One region of the Micromonospora sp. II genome, then DNA from elsewhere that is predicted to be linked to it. Evidence: riboswitches for the same ligand, from Rfam matches in the RefSeq annotation. Region 1 holds a riboswitch; each other region holds the start of a gene.
What was found. Region 1 has a riboswitch for cyclic di-AMP ahead of A8711_RS29215 (C39 family peptidase). Riboswitches for the same ligand answer to the same signal wherever they lie in the genome.
Positions count from the first base shown of each region.

Region 1 (3,268 bases):
GCGGCCGGGTCCATCGCCAGCCGCCAGCGGCCGTCGACCCGCCGCAGCCCCGCCTCCACCACCGGGTGGTCCGGGGCGAACAGCCCGGCCAGCCCCGAGACGCGCAGGTAGCGGCGGGCCGCCTCGTCCCGGGTGGCGAACCAGGTGACCGGCCGGGCGGCCAGCTCGCTCGCCTTCGCCAGCTCGGCCGGGGACCAGACCGCCTTGATGCCGAGCCCCACCACCGCGTCCACCGGAAGAGCCCGCTGCCGGGCCGCGAGCGCCAGCGCCACCACCCCGCCGAGCGAGTGTCCGAGCAGCACCAGCCGGTCGTGCGGGCCCAGCCGGAGCGGACCGAGCCCGTCTGCGACGCGCTGGGCCAGGGCGTCGAACGAGTAGCCGTCGAGCGGCGGCGACCAGCCGTGGCCGGCCAGGTCGGGGGCGAGCCAGCGCCCGGGCCAGCGGCGCTCCAGCAGCGGCGCCCAGGGCAGCCACACTTCGCCGGTGGCGCCCATGCCGTGCAGGAGAATCAGGTGCCGGTTCCCCGTCGCATCGCCCATTGGCGCAGTCTGCCACCGCCCGCCCCGGACACGCGAGACCGAACCCGCCCCGCCCAAACCGCCCGCCCTCGCCCTCGCCGCCGATCTTGGAGTTGTGGTGCCTCCCATAGCGGGGTGAGCCGGGCATACCAGGCGCCACAAGTCCAAGATCGGCGCGCCGAGAGGGCGGCGGGCGAGGGGCGGGCGGGGACGGGGAAGGCCGGCGCCCCGGGACGGGGTGCCGGCCTTCGCAGGGTGCGGGGCGGTCAGGCGGAGTAGCCGCGGCTGGCGATCCAGTGCGCCAGGTCGATCGTGGTGAGCCAGTACGACGGCAGCGACGGGTCGGCCGAGTCGGCGATCCGGACGGTCCGGCCGTCGTCCTTGTAGCCGATCACCGCGACGTAGTGGCCGCCGGGGAACGAGTGCCAGCCGCCGTTGGTGTCGGTGGCGGTGCCGGCGACGTTCGCGACGACCCCTCGGCCGTTGCTGATCGCCTCGACCACGTCGGCCTGGAGCCGGTCCATCTGGGCCGGGCTGGCCGAGCCGGGAATCATCCGGGTCCGGTACGGGTTGCCCTTGACCTGCTGGTTGAGCACGCGCGTGGTGTCCTCGGCCGAGTTGGTGCCCATCTCGGTGGTGCCGAGCGGGCCGGCGAGGGCGTCCTGGCTGCGCTCGATGCCGGTGGCGCTGAGCGCGTTGCGCACGGCGGCCGGGCCGCAGTAGTAGTAGTTGATCTGCGCCTGGTAGTCGTAGTCCAGCGTCTTGCTCGACGGCGGCTTCGGCGCGGCCTTGGTGACGTCCGGGTCCGCCGCGGCCTTCTTCGCCGACGGGGAGGCGCTGGGCGACCTGCTGGGCTCGGCGCTCGGCGACGCCGGCGGGACGCCGATACGCGCCTCGCTGCGGCTGGCGGGCTCGCCGAGCCGTGCGCCGAGTTCGGCGACCGAGGCGGTGTTCTCCTGCTGGACCGGGGCGTCCTCACCGGCGGCGAGGGCGGTGCCGGCGCCGGCGGCCAGCACGAGCGCCGCGGCCGATCCGGCGATGATCTGGTACGGGCGTTCGGTGGCGATCCGCCGCAGCTGACGCTTCAGGTGGTGCTTCACGAAATCCTCCACGGGGGGCGTGATCGGCACACGCCGGCCCGGCACGTGGAGGGGTTCACACGTGCTGGCAGGCCGGATGGGCCGGGGGAACGGGTACGCCCGCGATGCCGGGCGCCCAGGGGCGGTTTGCCGGTCGCGTCAGGCGAGCGCGGGTACCGCGGAGCCGTGGAGGCGGGGGGACGATCGAGGGGTGGGCACGAGGATGGGACTCCTTCCGTGGCCGCCGACCGGGTTAGCTGACGGATTCGGGCGGGAAGTACGCCCTACCGCGGCAGTGGCCGCGGATTCACCCCGATGGTGCTCATGGTTCCCCGGTTCGTGATGACACGATTAGGCGGGTCGGCGCGGCGTCGCCTTCTGCGATCGGTTACCGCACCGGACGCGCCGACACTACCGGCGGGTACTGCCCCTGCCAAGCGCTCCCACCTGCGTAAACATGATCCCCGGTAACGGATTTCGGAACAGCCGGTTACTCACTTCACTCAATGGGACAAGCGGTGGTGACGGCGCCCGGGAGGCGAAAAGGGGACAGACGGCGAGCGCCTGACCGGCAATGGCGCGGCTCATTGGCCTGTTCTGCGCTCCACGCCCGTTTCGGTGCCGGGGGTGAGCCGGCTCACCACATTCCGGGTAACAATTCGGTCGCCTCAGCCGACCCGGGCCGGACGCCAGCGGGCGTTGCGGACGGACGCGCCGACCGGCAGGGGGATCGTCGCCACGCCGCGGGACACCGGGGCGGGCCGCACCGCCAGGGTGGCCGCGTACGCCTCGGCGGCGAGCGTACGGGCGGCCTCGGCGGCCAGTTCGGCGTCCCGCCACGCCTGCCGCTCCCGCTCGGCGGCGCTCTCCCAGCCGGTCCGGCGCCGGTCCCGTACGGCCCGGGCCAGCACGATCTCCTGCTCGGCCGGGTGCCGGCGCGGGTCCCACCCGTTGCGGCGCGCCAGCACGTCGGCGAGTTGCCGGGCGGACAGGTCGCCGCGCCAGTGCGCCGTCATGGCGGCGTGGTGCAGCCAGCGCTCCCGGGCCGCGTACTCCGCCGGGGTGCGCGGGGTGCGCGGGGCGGCCAGCGCGGCGGCCCCGGCCAGGCGGCGGGCGGCGCTGTCCGCCTCGTCGTACGCGGTCCAGGCGCGTTCCGCCTCGTCCTGCGCGGCCAGCCACCGTTCCCGGCGGCGACGGGCCGTCTGGGCGGCCCCGGCGGCGGCCACCGCCACCTCCTCGGCGTACCGGACGAGGTCGTCGCGGCGCGCGGCGTCCTGGTCCACCGGATCGGCGGCAGCCTCGGCGACGCCGTCGCGCTCGGGCCGGGCCACCAGCGCGGCGAGCAGGCCGAACGCGAGCAGCATCAGGAAGGACCAGATGGCGGCGGCCTCGGGGACCGCGGTGAGGAAGTGGTAGAGAGCGGTCTGCGACATGGTCGGCACCTCACGGGAAGAACCTGGCGGGAGAATCCGCACGGCCGGTCGGGGCGCGGCGCGGGGGCGCCGGGCCGTCGAAGGGCGGGTGCGGGATGACGTTCGGTGGGTGCGGTGACGGGCGCGGCCCGTGGGCGGATCAGCGGGCGGGCGGGGCCCGCAGGCCGACCGGCGCGGTGATCCGGCCGGCCGGGACCGGCTGCGGGTCGTTCGGGAGCGTGTCGGTGGCCCGTGCGGC
Region 1 is NZ_LYXF01000078.1:173,021-176,288, forward strand. Features, by position in the region: gene A8711_RS29210 (alpha/beta fold hydrolase) at 1-539, opposite strand, end outside; gene A8711_RS29215 (C39 family peptidase) at 785-1,618, opposite strand; cyclic di-AMP (ydaO/yuaA leader) riboswitch at 1,825-1,965, opposite strand; gene A8711_RS29220 (hypothetical protein) at 2,266-3,030, opposite strand; gene A8711_RS29225 (hypothetical protein) at 3,170-3,268, opposite strand, start outside.

Region 2 (3,268 bases), on a different contig from region 1:
CCGTTGGAGGAATACTCTCGGTCGCGGCCCGCGTACTGATGAGGCGCCCGTCAAGGGCGAGTGGAGGTGCTCGCGTGAGCCTGTCGATCGTGAAGTCGGTGCGGCCGGGTGGTGTCGTCCAGATCGCGCCCCGTGGGGAGATCGACGTCGACACCGCGTACGAGGTGCGGGAAGCGATCGCCGAGGTGCTCGCGAAGGGCCGTCCCTCGCGCATCGAGCTGAACATGCGGCTCGTCACGTTCATCGACTCGGTCGGCATCAGCGCCATGGTGGCCGGCTTCCAGACCTGCGAGGTCAGCGGCGTCAAGCTCGTGGTCACCGAGCCGAGCCGGTTCGTGCACCGGCAGCTCTGGGTGACCGGCCTGCTCGGCCTCTTCGGCGCTCCCGAGCCGTGGTTCGCCGACGACACCCCCGAGGTGCTGCCCGGCGCCTGAGCGCCGTTCGCACCCCCTGCGGCCAGGGGACCTTCTACCCGTTGCCAGCCCGGCGTCGGTACGGGACGATCGTCGCGACGTACGACGGCGAGGGGGCCCGCTTGCAGAGCAGCGACAGCTTCAGCTACACCGTGCAGGCCCGGTGCAGCCGGGCCGACGCGGTGGCACTGCTGGGTGACCTGAGTCGCCAGGGCGAGCTGCATCCGCTGATCGTCCGGGTCCGGCAGCTGCCGGCCCGGCCGGGCGCGCTGGCCAGCTACGCGATCACCGACCGGCTGCAACTGGGCCCGCTGCACTTCCCGGTCACGTACCAGGCGGACGTGCTGGTCGCGAGCGAGGACGAGGTGGTCACTGTGGCCCGGCAGCAGCCGGCGACGACGGTGCGCAACCACACCCGGCTACGCGACGAGCCCGACGGCACCGTGCGCATCGACGTGGAGATCACGCTCACCGCGCCGGCGCCGCTGTTCGGGTACGCGTTCCGCCAGGCCCGGGCGGCTCACCTGAGCCTGGCGGCCCGTCTCGGCGCGACGCTGGAGGGCCGGCCCGATCCGGCCGGCCCCCCGGGAGCGCGCTAGTACACCGACAGGTGCACGTGGTTGGTGTGGTCGCTGGACGGGTCTCCGTTGCCGCCGCTGTACGACTTCCACCCGCTGCTGGGCAGCCAGATCTGCTTGAACCAGATCACGTAGAGCACGGCGAGCGGGTCGGCGTTGCGCACGAAGTACGCGGCCAGGTTGTTGCCGTACGTCCGGTCACCGCCGCTGGCCACGCCGCCGAAGCCGTTCTTCTGGGCGGCGAAGTCGCAGGCCCGCCCCTTCGGGTGCTCGCCCGAGCCGCTGGGCCGGTGGCACGAGACGTACCTGGTGAAACCGGCCGCCTTGGCCTGCTGCAGCGCGTGCAGCGTCCGCGGGGTGATGCAGCCGTTGGCCGGGGTCGGGTCGTTGACGCTGCACGACTCCGACGGCCACGAGCCGTCCGAGTTGCGTGGTGCGGGCTTCGCGTTCTTGTTTGAGGTGCCCTGGACGCTGCCGCCGCCGCTGCTGTTGTTGCGGGCGGAACGTTCGTTCGCCACTTCGAGCGCGCGCTCGGCCTGCTCCTTGCGCTTGCCCATCACCTCGACCTGCTTGCGTTGCTCGCGGATCTCGGTGTCGAGCGCGGCCCGGGTGCGGGTGGCCTCGTCCCGGGTGGTGATCAGCTCGCGCACCGTGCGGTCCTCGTGCGCGGCGACCTGTTCCAGCGTGGCGGCCCGGTCCATGAAGCCCGCCGGGCTGCTGCTGTCGAGCAGCGCCGCGGCGGTGCCGAGGCGGCCCGCGCGGTACGCCACCCCGGCGATCTCACCGACCTTGGCGTCACGTACGGCCAGCTCGGCGCCGACCTTCGCGAGCTGGTCGTTGAGCTGCTTCTGGCGGTTCACCGACCGGTTCAGCGCGGCCTTCGCCTCCAGCCAGCCCTTGCTGGCCGCGTCGAGTTGGGCGCGCAGCTCGGGCGTGCCGCCCTCGTCGTCGCCGGGCGCGGCGGCGAGCAGGGCGGTCCGGGGCGCCGCCGAGGCGGGGGAGGCCGGAACGGTCGCGACGCCGACAGTCAGCGTCGCGACGAGCAGGGCCGCCAACCGGGCGGCCGTCCGTCGTACAGGTGCCACTGGGGGCATTCACATGTCCTTCCGTCAACCGCCGACCGGGTTAGCTGACGGGTTCGGGACGGAAGATCCCTACCGCTGACGCGGATGCACCCCACGTACGTGGTTCCCCGGCTCGCCCCTTCGGGCGATTAGGCGACGGCCACCCCACCTGCGCCGGTGACGCCGGTGGCTGCGGCCGCGACCGAGCCTACCGGCGCGGCCCGGGCGCGGCTCCGTTGCGCAGTGCCGCATGGTGGGGCAAAACCGACATAAGTGTACAGCAGTCACGGTGATTTAAGTCTGCCCTAATCACCACTCGGTCTTTCCGCACACTCCGGCTGACGCTCCGGGTTCGACCTGCAACGTGGCGTGATCGATGGAGAAGTCCTCGTGCAGCGCCGTCCGCGCGGCGGCCAGCACCCCGGCCGGGTCCACACCCGGGTCGGTGGTCAGGTGCGCCGAGGCCACCTCCATGCCCGAGGTGAGCGTCCAGACGTGCAGGTCGTGCACCTCGGCCACGCCGGGGACCGCGGCCAGTCGGTCGTGCACGGCGGTCACCTGGAGGTGCTCCGGCGCCGCCTGCACCAGGATGCGCACCGCGGCCCGGCCGAGCCGCCAGGTGCGCGGCAGGATGAACAGGCCGATCCCGACGGCGACCAGTGGGTCCGCCCACCACCAGTCGGTCACCGCGATGACCAGCGCGGCGGCGATCACGCCGAGCGAGCCGAGCAGGTCGCCGAGCACCTCCAGGTACGCGCCGCGCAGGTTGATGCTCTCCTTCGCCCCGGCGCGCAGCAGCGCGAAGGCGACGATGTTGGCGAGCAGGCCGAGCACCGCCACCACGAGCATCGGGCCGGCCAGCACCTCCGGCGGCTCGCCGAAGCGGCGTACCGCCTCGATCAGGACGTAGACCGCGACGGCGCCGAGCAGCACGGCGTTGGCGAGGGCGGCGAGCACCTCCAGCCGGTAGAGGCCGAACGTGCGCTGCGGGTCGGTGCCGGCGCGCCGGGTGGCGGTGATCGCCGCGAGGGCCATGCCGATGCCGAGCACATCGGTGAACATGTGCCCGGCGTCGGAGAGCAGGGCGAGCGAGCCGGTGGTGAAGGCGGCCACCGCCTCGACCACCATCAGGACGGCGAGCAGCGCGAACGCGGCCCAGAGCCGGCCTGCGTGGCGGTGTGCCGCGTTGGCCACCGCGCTGCTGTGGTCATGA
Region 2 is NZ_LYXF01000035.1:104,741-108,008, forward strand. Features, by position in the region: gene A8711_RS18375 (STAS domain-containing protein) at 75-434, shown strand; gene A8711_RS18380 (SRPBCC family protein) at 476-1,012, shown strand; gene A8711_RS18385 (hypothetical protein) at 1,009-2,085, opposite strand; cyclic di-AMP (ydaO/yuaA leader) riboswitch at 2,090-2,221, opposite strand; gene A8711_RS18390 (cation diffusion facilitator family transporter) at 2,365-3,268, opposite strand, start outside.
Region 2: another riboswitch for cyclic di-AMP. It lies ahead of A8711_RS18385 (hypothetical protein); the one in region 1 lies ahead of A8711_RS29215 (C39 family peptidase).

Region 3 (3,268 bases), on a different contig from region 1:
CGCGGGGCGCGCGTCACCGGTCACGGTGTCCGGGAGCACCCAGCCGGGCTGCCTACCATGTCGGGGCGACGACCCGGACGTGGTCGACACGTCCGCGCCGGCCCGGTGACCAGACCGGTCCGGCGGACCAGGCGTCGCCGCGACCGTTGGGAGAGACGCCTTGGGTGCCGACCACACCCGCCCCGCACCGCCCACGCCACCGGGCGTACGACGGCTGCTCGTCGCCGTGGTGGTGCCGCTGTTCGCGCTCACCGTGATCGCCGCGCTGGTGCTCTGGCCCCGGCAGGACCGGGAGCCGGTCGGCGGCGCGGACGTCCCCCGCTACCACGGCACCGTGACCCGGGTGGTCACCGAACCCTGCCCGCCGACGCCGGAGGCCCCGGAGGGCGCGGGCGGCCCCTGCGGCACCGCGACCGTCGCCGCCGAGCAGGGCCCGGACGCGGGACGGCAGGTCGAGACGCCGCTCCCGGCCGGACCGGGCGCGCCACGGGTCGAGGTCGGCGACAAGATCGTCCTGGTCGAGCTGATCGACCCGGCCGATCCTTCGGTGAAGTCCTACAACATCGCCGAGCACCAGCGCGGCACACCGCTGATCTGGCTGCTGGTGCTCTTCGCCGCCGCGATCGTGGCGTTCGGCCGCTGGCGCGGGCTCGCCGCGCTCGGCGGCCTGGCGGCCAGCTTCGCCATCCTGCTCGGCTTCGTGCTGCCCGGCATCGGTGGCGGCCAGCCGCCGCTGCTGGTGGCGATCGTGGGCGCCGCGTTGATCATGTTCGTGGTGCTCTACCTGACGCACGGGATCACCGCGCAGACGTCGGTGGCGGTGCTCGGCACGCTCGGCAGCCTGGTGGTCACCGGCGTGCTCGGCCTGCTCGCCACGTCCGCCACCCACCTGACCGGCTTCGGCAGCGAGGACGCCACCACGCTGTCCATGTTCCAGGGCGACGTGGACCTGCACGGACTGCTGCTGGCGGGCATCATCATCGGCTCGCTGGGCGTGCTGGACGACGTCACCGTCACCCAGGCGGCCACCGTCACCGAACTCGCGCACGCCAACCCGGGGCTGTCCCGGCGGCAGCTCTACCGGGCGGCGACCCGCGTCGGCCGGGCCCACATCGCGTCCACCGTCAACACCATCGTGCTGGCGTACGCGGGCGCGTCGCTGCCACTGCTGCTCCTGCTGGTCGCCGACTCCCGCCCGGTGAGCCAGATCCTCACCAGCGAGTTCCTCGCCCAGGAGATCGTCCGCAGCGCGGTGGCCACGCTCGGCCTGATCGCCGCCGTACCGCTGACGACCGCACTGGCCGCGATCGTGACCACCGCCGGACGGCGCGCGCCCGGTCCGGAGCCGGCGTCGCCCGTACCCCCGCCGCCCCGTCCGCCGACCGGACGCGACGACGCGCTGGAGGCGCTCGGCGGCGGAAAGAGTACGGAGGCGACATGGTGACACTCCGCACGGTGACCATCGATTTCAAACGCGACGCTGGTCACGGTGCGCCACGGCGAAATCTCGCTATTGGTCGGCTTCCGGACGTAGATCCGCAGGAGTGCTGTCGGGTAACCTCGCTGCCGGTCACCGCCGAAGGCGCGCACCGGCGCCAGCGGTGCCGCCGCCCAATCGCCTGCGGGCGAGCCGGGGAACCAGGTACATGGGGTGAATCCGCGCGAGCGGTAGGGGCCACTTCCGTCCCGAACCCGTCAGCTAACCCGGTCGGCGGCCGACGGAAGGGAACACTGTGACGCCACCCCTGCGCCGCTGGCTGACACCCCTGGTGGCCGTGCTGGCCTCGCTGGCAGTGCTGGCCGGGCCGAACTCGGCGACGGCGGCCCCCGCCGCGGCGGCCCCGAAGCCGTCCGGGCACGAGGAGGACGGCGAACCACCGCTCATCACCGAGGCGATCGACAGCGCCAACCGGAACTTCCTCCAGGCGAAGGCGAAGCTGGCCAAGTCGCAGGACCGCCAGCGGCGGCTGGCCGCCGAGGTACAGGCGGCACAGGCCGAACTCGAGGCGCTCAGCCCGCAGGTCAACCAGCTCGCCGCCCAGTCCTACCGGACCGGCCGGATGGGCGCGATGGCGATGCTGCTGGAGAGCAACTCGCCCGACTCGTTCGTCCGCCGCGTCAACGCCCTGGACGAGCTGAACCTCCTCAACGCGCAGCGCCTGGCCGCCATCAACGCGGTCAAGAACCGCGCCGAGACGGCCAAGATCGCGCTCGACGCCGAGGTGCGCGAGCAGGAGAAGCAGAAGAACGCGATGGAGCGCGAGAAGGTGCAGGCCGAACGCGCCCTCAAGCTCGTCGGCGGCCTCGGCTTCACCGGCGGCCTGGTCGACGCCACCTCACCGGTCGCCAAGATCGGCCCCGGCCGCACCGCCGACGGCGGCTGGAAGGCCGAGTCGTGCAGCGAGAACGACCCGACCACCTCGGGCTGCATCACGCCGCGGACGCTGCACGCCTACAAGGAGGTCCGGCGCGCCGGCTACACGCGCTTCGTGGGCTGTTACCGGCCGGGCGGGCCGTGGGAGCACCCCAAGGGCAAGGCGTGCGACTGGTCGCTGCAGAACAGCGGCTTCTCACCCTGGCACAACAACGACACCCGCAAGTACGGCAACGACGTGGCCGCCTTCCTCATCCGCAACGCCGACCGGCTGGGCATCTACTACGTGATCTGGAACCGGCAGATCTGGTTCCCGGCCACCGGCTGGAGGTCGTACAGCGGGCCGTCGAACCACACCGACCACGTCCACATGTCGATGCTCTGACCTGGACGCAGCAAGAAGGGGCCGCCCCCGTGGGCGGCCCCTTCGTCGTCCGGCGCTCCGGTCAGCCGGCCAGCGCCGCGTCCGCGTCCGCCGGCGACGAGGGAGCGGGCAGTGACGCCGGGACCTGCGCCACTGTCCGCACCTCGCCGCCGGAGAGCCGGTACGACATCCCCGCCACCGTGCACCGGCCCGCCGCGACCCGCTCGGCCAGCACGGAGGACCGGGCCAGCAGCGTCTCCACGGTCTGCGCGATGTGGACGTCGATGATGCCGTCGAGGTCGTCGATGCCCTGCCGGGCGGCGCGCAGCAGGCTGGGCGAGACCGCGTCCACCACCGCTCCCAGGTGCCCGGCCGGAGCGGCGCCGGTCCGGACCCCCTCCCGGGCGGCCTGGACCGCGCCGCAGGAGTCGTGCCCGAGCACCACCACGAGCGGCGTGCCCAGCACGGTGACCGCGTACTCGACGCTGCCGAGCACCTCGGGCCCGGCGGTGTGCCCGGCGGTACGCACC
Region 3 is NZ_LYXF01000012.1:29,121-32,388, reverse strand. Features, by position in the region: gene A8711_RS07785 (YibE/F family protein) at 161-1,444, shown strand; cyclic di-AMP (ydaO/yuaA leader) riboswitch at 1,599-1,730, shown strand; gene A8711_RS07780 (hypothetical protein) at 1,734-2,759, shown strand; gene A8711_RS07775 (carbonic anhydrase) at 2,821-3,268, opposite strand, start outside.
Region 3: another riboswitch for cyclic di-AMP. It lies ahead of A8711_RS07780 (hypothetical protein); the one in region 1 lies ahead of A8711_RS29215 (C39 family peptidase).